DNA from 2 places in the Massilia sp. CFBP9012 genome. Region 1 is predicted to be linked to the other one. Evidence: predicted binding sites of a transcription regulator. Region 1 holds the regulator's gene; the other holds the start of a gene.

Region 1 (7,059 bases):
GTGATTGCCTTCTCCTGGCCGCCGCTGGTCACGACCAGGCCAGGCTTGGTCACACCTTCGAACGTGCCGCCCAGCTCCAGCTGGCCATCGCTTCCGCCGCAGGCAGACAGTGCGACCGCGCAGGCCAGCGCCGCGCCGGCACGCAGGTAGGAACTCTTCATAACATCTCCAAAAAATCTAGCGGGAAAGCGCAGCTGCGCGGTGAGAATAGAAAAATCGCTCAACATTTTAGTCCATTTGGCAAGCAGCTGGTCCATTTCGGGCGTATTTGGTTTTGTATCTTGGTGTAACCATAATTCAACAAAGGCAATATTCCAGAGTGCAGGCGGCGTGCGCATTGCATTCGGACTGGCGCATCGCTATGCTTGGGACGCACCTTTTCCCCCTAGTCTGGAAGCCGATGACCCGCCAACCCTGGCCGAAAGCCGTCCTGTTCGACCTCGACGATACCCTGTGGCCGATCGCGCCCGTGATCCTGGAAGCCGAAAAACTGTTGTATGCCTGGCTCGGCGAGCACGCGCCGCGGGTGGCCGAACGCTTCACGATCGACAGCCTGCGGGCGGCGCGCCTGGAACTCCTGGCCGCGCGCCCCGAGTTCGGGATCGACCTGGGCGCGCTGCGCCATGCCGGCCTGGTCGCCGCCTTCGAACAGGTGGGCGAGGATCCCGGCAAGGCCGAACTGGCGATGACGGTGTTCTTTGCCGCCCGCAATGCCGTGACGCCCTATAAGGATGTCGTGCCGGGCCTTGCGCGCCTGAAGCGCCATGCGCTGGTCGGCTCGGTCACCAACGGCGTGGCCGACCTGCAGACCATCGGCCTGGCCCATCATTTCCAGGCCTCGGTGGCGGCGCGCGAGTTCGGCCGCGCCAAGCCCGACCCCGGCATCTTTCTTGCCGGCTGCGCCGCGCTCGGCGTCGAGCCGAACGAGACCCTGTACGTGGGCGACGACCTGTTGCTGGACGTCCAGGGCGCCCAGAGCGCCGGCCTGCGCGCGGCCTGGATGAACCGGACCGGCAAGGTCAACGAACTGGCCCATGAAGTCCGGCCCGACGTCGAAGTGGCCAGCCTCGACGCACTGCTCGATTGGCTTGAATCGCTGTAAAGACGCGGGCTAGAGCGTTGGACATGCGTCACAGCAAGCCTTGCGCTGCCCGTGCCACGTCTCAACCTGCCTATAATGCACACACTTAATACGAGCATCGAACGTTTCCTGGAATCATGCAACTCGACCAACGCGCCCACACCCTGCTCAAAGCCCTCGTCGAGCGCTATATCGCCGACGGCCAGCCGGTAGGCTCGCGCGCGCTGTCCAAGCTGCCAGGCCTGGAGTTGTCGCCAGCCACCATCCGCAACGTCATGGCCGACCTCGAGGAGATGGGCTTCGTCGCCAGCCCGCACACCTCGGCCGGCCGCATCCCGACCCCGCGCGGCTACCGCGTGTTCGTCGACACCCTGCTGACGGTGGGGCCGATCGACGACAAGACGGTCGATGCCGAGCGCATGCGTTTGCCGCAGCCCTTGTCCAACCTGCAACCGCAGAAACTGATCGCCAACGCGGCGCAGATGCTGTCCTCGCTGTCGCAATTCGCCGGCGTGGTGCAGAGCCCGCGCCGCGAGTCGGTGTTCCAGCAGATCGAATTCCTGCGCCTGGGCGAAAAGCGCATCCTGCTCGTGATCGTCGATCCGCGCGGCGACGTCCAGAACCGGCTGCTGCTGCTCGATCAGGATTACTCTCCGTCGCAACTGACCCAGTCGGCCAACTACCTGAACCAGAACTTCGCCGGCCTGTCCTTCGACGCGGTGCGCAAGCGCCTGAGCGGCGAGCTGCAGCAATTGCGCGACGATATGGGCCGCCTGATGCAGGCGGCGGTCGAGGCCGGCAGCGAGGCGATGGCCGAGGGCGACGATATGGTCATCTCCGGCGAGCGCAACCTGCTGTCGGTGTCCGACCTGTCGTCCAACATGAGCTCGCTGCGCCAGATGTTCGAGATGTTCGAGCAAAAAACGGGCCTCATGCAATTGCTCGACGTCTCGAGCAAGGCCGGCGGCGTGCAGATCTTCATCGGCGGCGAATCGAAGCTGGTGCCGATGGACGAGATGAGCGTGGTGACGGCGCCGTATGCGGTCGATGGCCGCATCGTCGGCACCCTGGGCGTGATCGGCCCGACGCGGATGGCCTATGAAAGAGTGATCCCGATCGTCGACATCACGGCCAAGCTGCTGTCGAACGCCCTCAGCCACTCCTGAATCGCAAAAACTTAAGCCAGTGCAAGGCTGGCAACCCTCTCGCCACAATTTGACATAGTTTTTGAAATGCAAATGAGTATGATTCTCAATTGCATTGAGCCGGAGCATTCCGGCTTGCCCACAGAACAGTCAAATAACAGGAACAAGAGGGATGAAACTGACAGCAATACGCATGACGCCGCTGGCCGCGGCAATCGGACTGGCGCTGGTCGGGCTGCCGGCCATGGCCCAGCAGACCCCCGGCAACGCGCCGATGCAGCAGGTGCACATCGTCGGCACCGCCGAGCAGGAACTGAAGCAGGCGATCGGCGTCTCGGTCATCACCTCGGAAGATATCGAAGCGCGTCCGCCAGCCAATGACCTGGCCGAGCTGATCCGCACCATGCCGGGCGTCAACCTGACCGGCAACAGCGCCAGCGGCCAATACGGCAACAACCGCCAGATCGACCTGCGCGGCATGGGCCCGGAAAACACCCTGATCCTGGTCGATGGCAAGCCGGTCAGCTCGCGCAACTCGGTGCGCATGGGCCGCAGCGGCGAGCGCAACACGCGCGGCGACACCAACTGGGTGCCGGCCGAGGCGGTCGAGCGCATCGAGGTGCTGCGCGGCCCGGCGGCGGCGCGCTACGGTTCCGGCGCCGCCGGCGGCGTGATCAACATTATCACCAAGGCGCCGGGCGACTATCTCACCGGTTCGGTCACCGCCTATGCACTGGCGCCGGAGCACAGCGAGGAGGGCGACAGCAAGCGGCTCGGCTTCAACCTGTCCGGTCCGCTGGCCGGCAAGGTGTCGTTCCGCGTGTTCGGCAACGTCAACAAGACCGACGCCGACGCGCTGGCGCTGAACGCCACGCCGGACAACAGCGCCAACGGCGCGATCCCGCCGGCCGGACGCGAGGGCGTGCGCAACCGCGACATCGGCGGCCTGCTGCGCTGGGACTTCATGCCCGACCAGGTGCTTGAGTTCGAATCCAACTTCAGCCGCCAGGGCAATATCTATGCTGGCGACCGGGCCGTGAATGCGGCCGGCTTCCCGATCCTGGGCGAGCTGGCCAATGCCGCTGCCGAAACCAACGTCATGCTGCGCCGCAGCGCCGCGCTGACCCACCGCGGCAAGTGGGGCGCGACCACCTCGCGCCTGTGGCTGACCTATGAAGGCACCGACAATACGCGCATGAACGAAGGCCTGGCGGGCGGACCGGAAGGCAGCATCAGCGATCCGGCCAAGCGCTCGACGTCGGAGCTGGAAACCTACGGCGCCAACGGCGAGATCCATACGCCGCTCAACTTCGGCGGGGTGGCGCAGATGCTCACCGCCGGCTTCGAGGCGCGCAAGGAAAAGCTCAACGATCCGTATTCGATGACGCAGGCCGCCACCGCGATTCCCGGCATGCCGGCTGGCGAACGCGATGGCCGGTCGAGCGCCGAAACCTATGCCGTCTATGTTGAAGACAATATCGGCGTGAATACCGCATTCACCCTGACCCCGGGCCTGCGCTTCGACAAGCACAGCCAGTTCGGCACCAACTGGAGCCCGAGCCTGAATGCCTCATATGCCTTGGGTCCAACCTTGACCTTGCGCGGCGGCATAGCGCGCGCCTTCAAGGCGCCGAACCTGTACCAGTCGAATCCGAACTACCTGTACTACACGCGCGGCAACGGCTGCCCGGTCAACAACCCGAACCTGGGTGGCGGCTGCTATGTGCGCGGCAACGACAACCTGGCGCCGGAGACCTCGGTCAACAAGGAAATCGGCATCGCCTGGAAGGACCGGGGCCACGAGGCCAGCCTGGCCTACTTCCACAACGACTACAAGAACAAGATCACCGGCGGCATGGATCACCTGCTCGGCAACACCTCGGCCAATGGCCGCCTGTTCCAGTGGGAGAATTCGCCGAAGGCGGTGGTGCAGGGCGTCGAGGGCAACCTGACGATCCCGTTCGGTCCGCGCCTGAAGCTGACCAACAACCTGACCTATATGATCGAGAACGAGAACAAGACGGATGGCGAGCCGCTGTCGGTCATTCCCGAATACACGCTGAACTCGACCCTGGACTGGAAGGTCAATGCCAGGTTGACGACGCTGTTGACGGTGTCCTATTACGGCAAGCAGGAACCGCGGCGCCTGACCGGCACCGGCGGCCAGGCCAGCGGCGAGGCGCTCAACACGCTGGCGCCGTATGCCGTGGTGGGCGCCAACGTCGGCTATGCCTTCACGCCGAAGCTGTACCTGCGCACCGGCATCAACAACCTGTTCGACGAACGCCTGTTCCGGCGCAGCACCAATGGCAGCACGGGCGCCGAGTCGTACAACGAACCGGGCCGCGCGTTGTTCGTGAACCTGACCGCCTCGTTCTGACGACGCTTAAATAGAGAAAGGGCGCATGGGATGATTCCCATGCGCCCTTTTTACTTGCTTTTACACCGGCCGTGCCGGCTGCAAGATTACTCCGGCTTGCCGATGCCCCGGCACTGCGGGCAGCTGCCATAGATCGCCAGCGCATGCTCGACGATCGTGAAGCCGTGTTGTTCGGCAATCATCTGCTGGCGCTTTTCGATCTCGTCGTCATAGAACTCTTCGACGCGGCCGCAGGTGACGCACACCAGGTGGTCGTGGTGGGAACCGGCGTTGAGCTCATAAATGGCTTTGCCGGTCTCGAAATGGTTGCGGTTGAGCAGGCCAGCCTGCTCGAACTGGGTCAATACGCGGTACACGGTCGCGAGACCAACGTCCATATTGTCAGCAAGAAGGATCTTGTAAACATCTTCCGCCGTCAGATGCCGTACGGAGCTGTTCTGGAAGATTTCCAGGATTTTCAGTCGTGGCAGCGTGGCCTTGAGGCCGCTCGCCTTCAGGTCAGTCGGGTTGTTACTCATGTTTGTCACTCGAATATTGGCGGAGTGCTTTATGATATAGCGTTTTGGAAGCTCCCGCTCGAACGTATTGAGGTTAACTATGCCTGTCAAACAAGCCGTATTCCATCGATTCTCCGCCAAAGCGGCTCTGGCGGCGGGTCTCGCCTGCACCTTGACGCTGTCCGGCTGCGCATCCTGGCGCAACCAGACGCGTCCGGCGCCGCCGGTGGCAACGGATGCGGCCGCCAGTGCGTCCGACGCGGAAAAGTCGGCCGCCATCGCCAATGCCGGCGCCCAGACCGTCCAGGCCTCGCGCCTGCAGCGCTTCCTGTGGATCTTCTCGCCTTACCGTCCAGACATCCAGCAGGGCAACTTCGTCTCGCAAGAGATGCTCAACCAGCTCAAGGCCGGCCAGACCCGCGACCAGGTGCGCTTCCTGCTCGGTTCGCCGCTGCTGATGGATGCCTTCCACGGCGACCGCTGGGATTACCCGTTCTACCTGGCGCGCGGTAATGGCGAGCTGACCACCAGCCGCGTGACCGTGTTCTTCAAGGACGACGTGGTCGAGCGTTTCGAAGGCGGCAACCTGCCGAGCGAGCGCGAGTACATCGACCGCATCGCCGGTCCGTCGAAGGGCAGCAAGGACCATCCCGAGCGGCGCCCGGTGGAGCCGGCCAAGGTCAATGCGCCTGCAACGCAGCAATAAGGAGGCGAGCATGACGATGTTGAATATCGCCGTCGCCGGCGCCAGCGGCCGCATGGGCCGCATGCTGATCGAAGCCATCCAGTACGCCCCCGATGCGCGCCTGGCCGGCGCGCTCGACTTGCCGGGTTCGCCTTTCATCGGCCAGGACGCGGGCGCCTTCGCCGGCTTCCTGACCGGCGTGATGATCGAGGATAGCCTCAAGCACGGCTTGCACAATGCCGACGTGCTGATCGACTTCACCCGCCCCGAGGGCACCCTGCAGCACCTGGAATACTGCGCCGCCAACGGCAAGCAGATGGTGATCGGCACCACCGGCTTCGACGAGGCCGGCAAGGCCGCGATCCTCGCCGCTGCTGAAAAAATCGGCATCGTGTTCGCCCCGAATATGAGCGTGGGCGTGAATGTGACGCTCAAGCTGCTCGAAATGGCCGCCAGGAGCTTTTCGGAAGGCTACGACATCGAGATCGTCGAGGCGCACCACCGCCACAAGGTCGATGCGCCGTCCGGCACCGCGCTCAGGATGGGCGAAGTGATCGCCGACGCCATCGGCCGCGACCTGAAGGAATGCGCCATCTATGGCCGCGAAGGCGTCACCGGCGAGCGCGATCCGTCGACCATCGGTTTCGCCACCGTGCGCGGCGGCGACGTGGTGGGCGACCATACCGTGATGTTCCTCGGCACCGGCGAGCGCATCGAGATCAGCCACAAGTCGAGCAGCCGCGTGACCTATGCCCACGGCTCGCTGCGCGCGGCGCGCTTCCTGGCGGACAAGGCCAACGGCCTGTTCGACATGCAGGACGTGCTGGGCCTGAAGGGGTGATCATGGCGGTGGCAGAACTGAACGGCGCCGTCATTGTCGATGAGGCATCGTTTCACCAGCAGAGCCGCGAGGCCTTCGGTTTCCCGGCCTCGTATGCAGACAGCATCGATGCCTGGGTCGACTGCATGAGCTATCTGCGCGACGACGAGAACATGACCAAGTTCCGCCTGAAAGCGGATGAGGTGCTGGAAATCGTCATCCTCGAGGCCGACAAGATGAAGGCGACGGCGCCGGAGCTGCTCGAAGAGCTGAGCTATTGCGTCGGCGGCATCAACGAGCGCTATGAGGATTACGGCGAAAAGCCGGCGCTGGAGCTGGTGCTGCGCTGAGGCTATTTGGCTGCTCATGCAAGCTTGGGTTCCCGCCTTTGCGGGAGCGACGGTCTCAAGGTTAGTGGCAATATGGATATTTGCCGGCGGCGCTCGCACGT
Region 2 (7,059 bases), on a different contig from region 1:
GCCCGGCAATTCGCGCGCCGCCGTCGGCTTCTTCCCGATCAGCATCTGGGTGGCCGAAAAGGCGACGAAGCAGCCGAAGAAAAAGGCCAGCACCGAGGTGTTCATCTGCTTGCCGATCCAGGGGCCGATCCAGGAGCCGATCAGGATGCCCGGCGCCAGCAGGCGCACCACGGGCCACAGCACGGCGCCGTGCTTGTGGTGGGCGCGCACCGAGGACATCGAGGTAAACAGGATGACGCCGAGCGCGGTGGCGATCGCCATGTGGACCACCAGTTCGTCGGCGAAGCCGCGCGCGGTGAAGATCATCGTGATGAAGGGCACCAGCACCATGCCACCGCCGATGCCGAGCAGGCCGGCCGCGAAGCCGCCGAAGGTGCCCATCGTCAGCAGGGCCAGGATCAGCCAGGGATCCATTCAGGCCCCCCTGGCGCGCACGAGTTTGACGACCGCATCCCATTCGGATCTGGTGACCGGCGAAATCGACAGCCGGCTGCCCTTTTGCAGCAGCACCATGCCGTCCAGTGCGGGAACGGTGCGCATCTCGGCCAGCGGCAGATAGCGCCCCGCTTCCCGCGCGCGCACGTCGATCGAGATCCAGCGCGGCGTTTCCGGGGTGGCTTTCGGGTCGTGGTAATGGCTGGAGGGGTCGAACTGGGTGGCGTCGGGATAGGGTCCGCTCGCGATCTCGGCCAGCCCGGCCACGCCCGGCACGGCGCAGCTGGAGTGATAGAACAGGACGCCGTCGCCGACGGCCATCGCGTCGCGCATGAAGTTGCGTGCCTGGTAGTTGCGCACGCCGAACCAGGCCACGGTCTGGCCGGGTGCGGACAGGACGTCGTCGAAACTGACTTCGTCCGGTTCGGATTTCATCAACCAATAGCGCATCGCGCCGTTCTCCCTGCAAGGCGCCGTCACGGTTGACGCGCGCACAAAAAAAAGCGGCTGCGTACAGAGTGCGCAACCGCTTGTGTATTCTAGCCCCCGCCAGTGCCGTTTTTGCCGGCATCCTGAACCAAAACGGTTCAAGGCGGTCACGGTCAGATCAATTTCGGGTTCGTCAAACGAGTGACGCTCACTCCCATCGAACTTGTTCCACGACCTATGCGTAAGAATGGTTCAAGGAATATATGGCAAATCTCGAACACCGCAGGGTAGAGCGCAGTGTACTCTTTTGAAGCGGCATGTCAAACGGATTCGGCTTTTCAGAAAAGATTTTCCTGGGGCGCCAGCGCCTTGTCGAGCACCGTGTGCATCGCTTCCAGCTTTTGCTTGACCTCGAGGATCGACATGTCCGACAGCGGCCCCTGCGGCGACTTCACCGACAGGAATTCCGCGGCGACGCTTAGCGCGGCCATGACGGCGATGCGGTCGGTGCCCCTCACCTTGCCCGAATCGCGCAGCTGGCACATCTTGCCGTCGAGGTAGCTCACCGCCTCACGCAGGGTGCGCTCTTCGCCGTCGCGGCAGGCCAGGCGGTAGGGCTGGCCCATGATGGTGACGTCGAGATGGATCATCGTGCTGCCTCACTATCGCCTGGTGCGCCGGTTGCCGTGCCGGCCGAATCGCCGGCGGCTTCGTCTTCCCCGCCCTCTTCGCCGTCCTCATCGGGCGGCTTGGGCAGCTCATCGAGCAGGGCCTCGACCCGGCGCTGGGCCTCGATCAGGCGTTCCTTGAACGCCAGGTTCTCGGCGCTGAGCAGGGTATTGGCCTGACGCAGCAAATAGTTCTCGGCGCGCAACGACTGGGTCAGCTGGGCGAGCCGGTCGATTTTGTCTGAGAGGTCTTGGAATTCGGAAATCATTCGACACTATAGGATCGAGATGGATTTTCCGTCAACCGAATCGCGCTGCGGTGCGGCAAGACCCGTCTGGATGGCCCTGCCGCGGCGGCCTGGCGTGCGGCAGGAAAGCGCCAGGCAGTGTACGCTGCCCGCCTCTTGCCTGTTCTGCACTTGTCGGCAAGAGATGCTAAAAATGCATTGCGCAGGGCCGACACCGGCTTGCGCTGGCTCAAGCGTACAAAACTATATCTACCGCCAGGCGCTTGAAAAGGCAAGTTATCGTCCCTATAATTAGCACTCGTTAGCTGAGAGTGCTAACAACTCTTTGCAGATCGCCGCGGCACTTGAACACAGGGCCGGGGCGATGTCAAAAAAACGCTAGTTAAACCACTGAATATTAAGGAGTTTTGCATGAACCTTCGTCCTCTGCACGATCGCGTAATCGTCAAGCGCCTCGACCAGGAAACCAAGACTGCGTCTGGCCTGATCATCCCTGATGCCGCGGCAGAGAAGCCAGACCAAGGCGAAGTCCTCGCCATCGGTAACGGCAAAGTGCAAGACAACGGCCAGGTCCGTCCGCTGGAAGTCAAAGTCGGCGACCGCGTGCTGTTCGGTAAGTACTCCGGCCAGGCCGTCAAGGTCGATGGCGAAGAACTGCTCGTGATGCGCGAAGAAGACATCATGGCCGTCGTCCAGCAGTAATTCCCTGACCCCATTCACGAAACATTCGGAGAAATAACAAATGGCAGCTAAAGAAGTAGTGTTCGGCGACGCAGCGCGCGCCAAGATGGTCGAAGGCGTCAATATCCTGGCCAACGCGGTCAAGGTCACCCTGGGCCCGAAAGGCCGCAACGTCGTGCTCGAGCGCTCGTTCGGCGCCCCGACCGTCACCAAGGATGGTGTCTCGGTCGCGAAAGAAATCGAACTGAAAGACAAGCTCCAGAACATGGGCGCGCAGATGGTCAAGGAAGTCGCTTCCAAGACCAGCGACAACGCCGGTGACGGCACCACCACCGCGACCGTGCTGGCACAAGCCATCGTGCGCGAAGGCATGAAGTTCGTTGCCGCCGGCATGAACCCGATGGACCTGAAGCGCGGCATCGACAAGGCCGTCGCCGCCACCGTCGAAGAACTGAAGAAGATCGCCAAGCCAACCACCACCACCAAAGAGATCGCACAAGTCGGCGCCATCTCGGCCAACTCGGAAACCTCGATCGGCGAGCGCATCGCTGAAGCGATGGAAAAAGTGGGCAAGGAAGGCGTCATCACCGTGGAAGACGGCAAGTCGCTGAACGACGAGCTGGATATCGTGGAAGGCATGCAGTTCGACCGCGGCTACCTGTCCCCGTACTTCATCAACAACCCGGACAAGCAAGTGGCCGTGCACGAGCAGCCATTCGTCCTGCTGTGCGACAAGAAGATCTCGAACATCCGTGACTTGCTGCCGGTACTGGAACAAGTCGCCAAGGCTGGCCGTCCGCTGGTCATCGTCGCCGAAGACATCGAAGGCGAAGCGCTGGCGACCCTGGTCGTCAACAACATCCGTGGCATCCTGAAAACCGTCGCCGTCAAGGCGCCTGGCTTCGGCGACCGCCGCAAGGCCATGCTGGAAGACATCGCCATCCTGACCGGTGGCCAGGTCATCGCCGAAGAAGTCGGCCTGACCCTGGAAAAAGTCACCCTGGCAGAACTGGGCCAGGCTTCGCGCATCGAAGTCGGCAAAGAGAACACCATCATCATCGACGGCGCCGGCCAGGCTGAATCGATCGAAGGCCGCGTCAAGCAGATCCGCGCCCAGATCGAAGAAGCGACCTCGGACTACGACCGCGAAAAACTGCAAGAGCGCGTGGCCAAGCTGGCCGGCGGCGTTGCCGTGATCCGCGTCGGTGCAGCCACCGAAGTCGAGATGAAAGAGAAGAAAGCACGCGTCGAAGATGCACTGCACGCTACCCGCGCTGCGGTGGAAGAAGGCATCGTCGCCGGCGGCGGCGTGGCCCTGCTGCGCGCTCGCGCCAACATCACCGTCAAGGGCGACAATCCAGACCAGGACGCAGGCATCAAGATCGTCCTGCGCGCCATGGAAGAGCCACTGCGCATGATCGTCCAGAACGCCGGCGAAGAGCCATCGGTCGTCGTCGCAGCAGTGTTGGCCGGTTCGGGCAACTACGGCTACAACGCCGCCAACGGCACCTACGGCGACATGGTCGAAATGGGCGTGCTGGATCCAGCCAAGGTCACCCGTTCGGCCCTGCAGAATGCAGCGTCGATCGCCGGCCTGATGCTGACCACCGACTGCATGGTCTCGGAACTGGCTGAAGACAAGCCAGCCGGCGGCATGGGCGGTATGGGTGGTATGGGCGGCATGGGCGGCATGGACGGCATGATGTAAATCAGCCGGTCGCCTGGCGCGCCGCGGCAACGCCGGCGCGCCAGTCTTCCACGATAAAAAGCCCGCGAGGTTCACACCTCGCGGGCTTTTTTGTTGTTTGATGCAGCGGGAACCTCAGCTCCTGGCGCGCGGCCCCTTGCGACGCAGCCACAGCATGGCCGCGAAGGCCGCGCCGCCCAGCCACAGGGTGCCCGGCTCCGGCACGTCGACCGGGTCGTTCGGCTCGACCTCGATGTCGTCCGGCGGACCACCCGGGGTGCCAGGGATGCCGGGATTTCCCGGGGTGCCCGGAACGCCTGGCGTGCCCGGCGTATCGGGACCTCCCGGCGTGCCCGGCACACCCGGCGTGGGCGGAGACAACTCGGGATTGGGTCCCGGGCCGGGATCGGGATCGGAGCCCGGGACGGTGCCAGGGTCCGGCGTCGGCGATGATGGCGTCGGCGTTGATGGCGTCGGCGTGGATGGGGTCGAGGCGCCAGGCAGGCCGCCGCCAGGACTGTCGCCACTGCCGGCATTGCCATTGCCGGCACCTCCCGGCGTCGGGGTACTGCCGACAGGCGTCCCGGTCGACGGTGTCGTCGCGCCATCGCCGCTGCCGTCGCCCAGCGTGCCGCCGTTCGAAATGCCCGAGCCATACCTTGCGGGCGGACTGCCCATGAGGTCAGCCAGGCGCGACTGCGCGGCCGGCGCGGCGCCCGTCAGCAGGCCGGCGCCGTTCGGGAACACCTCGGTATGATAGCGCTGCCCTGCGGAGGGACCGTCGTCGAATCCCTCCAGGCCGGCCGCCACGGCCATTATCCCGCCGCCATCCTCGGTGACGAAGGAATCGAGTTCCGACTCGGTCGGCCCATGGGCTTCGACCGGATACATCGGCACGTCGGAAATCCGGTTGGCGCAGCGCGCCCGCATCTCGTTCTTGCCGTCGGTGAGCAGGGTTTCGCCCGGCGCCAGCATCAGCTTCTTCCTGGTCCAGTAGACCTGGTCGCCCTTGCGGTAGGACACGTACACGGCGCGCGGCGCGGTCACGGTGACCGCGCGCGCATTCGCCACGTCGAAGCCGGCATAGTGCGCCGCGACCACGGCGTCGGTGCGGATGACGCGCGCCAGTTCGTCCTTGTCGGCCACGCCACCCGGGATGATCGAGAACGGATAGATGCGGCGTGCGGCGCCCTGTTCCGCGGCCGGCGCCGCGATCGACGCGGCCGGCGCCAGTGCGGCGCCCGGGCTTGCGCCGAGGTGAGTGATCTCGTCCGGCTGGCGGTCCAGCCGCGTCCAATCGATGTCCAGCGGCGGCGCCAGTACGCCCGCGACGCCCACGGCAAGGCCCAGCACGGCGAGCGCCCCCAAGCGCTTTTCGCGTTGCGACGCCTTGGCGAGGCGGCGGGTATAAGCAGAGTGGCGGCTGTCCATGACGTGGGAGTTCAGGTAGGAGTGATCCTACAGAATATCATTATTTCTACGAATAAATTCTGGTTCCATGGTGAAAAATGTGATTTCGTGGCGAAAAACATGAATTACTTTCCGTATGGAAATATATTGAACAACGGATGCAAAACATCGTTGCAATGCCCTTGCTTTTCGCACAATCCATGCTGTCGTCGAACGGCGTCCCGTGTTGCTGGTCGAACACGCATGGTTTACCATGACCGCCTGCCTTCACGAGACCTGCCATGTCCACACGCGCCGCATCTTCTTCCCCCTTGCGCCTGACCATTGCCGCGCTGATGCTGTGCTGCGCCGTTGCCGGCTGCAAGCGCGCCGAGCGCGAAGCGCCACCGGCGCCCGCGCCCGCCGCGCCCACGGCCCAGGCGCCGGCGCACACGAAACAGGAGGCGATGGATTCGCTGCTGGCGCTGCCGGAACTGCAGGCCTGGTCGCGCCAGATCGAACAGCGCAGCCAGGGCAAGGCGCATGGCGCCGTGATCGAGGACGATCCGGTCCCGCGCGAAGTCAACGGCAAGAAGTATTACCAGCTGAGTTTTGTCGAGAACCGCGCCGACGATGCGCGCCGCCGCGAGAGCTTCCTGGTGGCCCAGGACGGCAGCGAGATCCTGGTCGACGACACCGGCTCGGACACCCTGCTCAGCCTCCAGGAATGGCGCCGCACCATCGAACGCGTGGACCTCAAGAGCGCCAACTGACGGCGCCCCGAGTCTTCAACTATCCAGGTGCGAGATGAGCAGCCGGCGCGGATCCTTGCCCGCCTCCGGCCCATGCTGGCCATCGACCGAAATCCCCACCGCCATGATGTCGATCAGCAGCAGCTGCAGGATGCGCGAGATCATCGACAGGAAGCTGGTGCTGTCCTCGCTGTGATCGACCGCCAGGCACACGCTGGCCTTGCGCGCCAGCGGCGACTGGCTGTTGCTGATGGCGATCACGTCGGCGCCGGCGGCGCGCGCGATGTCCACCGCCTGTAACAGCTCCGGCAGGCCGCCCGAATTCGATACCGCGATCACCACGTCGCCCGGCCCCAGCAAGCCCGCGGCCAGGGTGAACAGGTGGGCGTCGCCATACAGCGCGGTCGGAATCCTGAAACGGAAGAATTTGTGCTGGCCGTCCAGCGCCACCGCGCGCGAATTACCGAGCGCATAGAACTCGACGCGCCGCGCGCGGCTCACCAGTTCGATCGCGCGGTCGAGCGAGCGCACGTCGAGCTGGTCCCTGAAGCGCAGGATCGCCGACACCGTGTTGTCGATCACCTTGGCCGACAGATCGTGGGTGCTGTCGCTCATGCGCACCTGGCTGTGGCGCACGGGGATCGCGCCGGTCAGGCTGCTCGCGAACTTGAGCTTGAATTCAGCCAGGCCCTGGAAGCCCAGCGAGCGGCAGAAACGGATCACGGTCGGCTGGCTCACGTCGGCCAGGCGCGCGATCTCGGCGATCGGTT

Evidence for each region. The regulator HrcA, encoded in region 1, represses chaperone genes, less so after heat shock. The targets are predictions, from matches to a motif close to TTAGCACTCNNNNNNNNNGAGTGCTAA.
Region 2: groES (co-chaperone GroES) is a predicted target of HrcA. The motif match lies at 2,072-2,098, and genes of this name have one in related genera.

What each region holds. Positions count from the first base shown of each region.
Region 1 covers NZ_JAXCWM010000005.1:110,688-117,746, forward strand. Annotated here, with positions in the region: gene SOM61_RS09570 (hypothetical protein) at 1-161, opposite strand, end outside; gene SOM61_RS09575 (HAD family hydrolase) at 401-1,102, shown strand; gene hrcA (heat-inducible transcriptional repressor HrcA) at 1,219-2,247, shown strand; gene SOM61_RS09585 (TonB-dependent siderophore receptor) at 2,399-4,606, shown strand; gene fur (ferric iron uptake transcriptional regulator) at 4,693-5,124, opposite strand; gene SOM61_RS09595 (outer membrane protein assembly factor BamE) at 5,204-5,809, shown strand; gene dapB (4-hydroxy-tetrahydrodipicolinate reductase) at 5,820-6,629, shown strand; gene SOM61_RS09605 (barstar family protein) at 6,632-6,958, shown strand.
Region 2 covers NZ_JAXCWM010000017.1:82,934-89,992, forward strand. Annotated here, with positions in the region: gene SOM61_RS23695 (sulfite exporter TauE/SafE family protein) at 1-414, opposite strand, end outside; gene SOM61_RS23700 (EVE domain-containing protein) at 415-885, opposite strand; RNA gene ssrS (6S RNA) at 975-1,156, opposite strand; gene SOM61_RS23710 (cell division protein ZapA) at 1,203-1,514, opposite strand; gene SOM61_RS23715 (hypothetical protein) at 1,511-1,801, opposite strand; gene groES (co-chaperone GroES) at 2,192-2,482, shown strand; gene groL (chaperonin GroEL) at 2,523-4,169, shown strand; gene SOM61_RS23730 (PEP-CTERM sorting domain-containing protein) at 4,284-5,516, opposite strand; gene SOM61_RS23735 (hypothetical protein) at 5,840-6,310, shown strand; gene SOM61_RS23740 (glucokinase) at 6,326-7,059, opposite strand, start outside.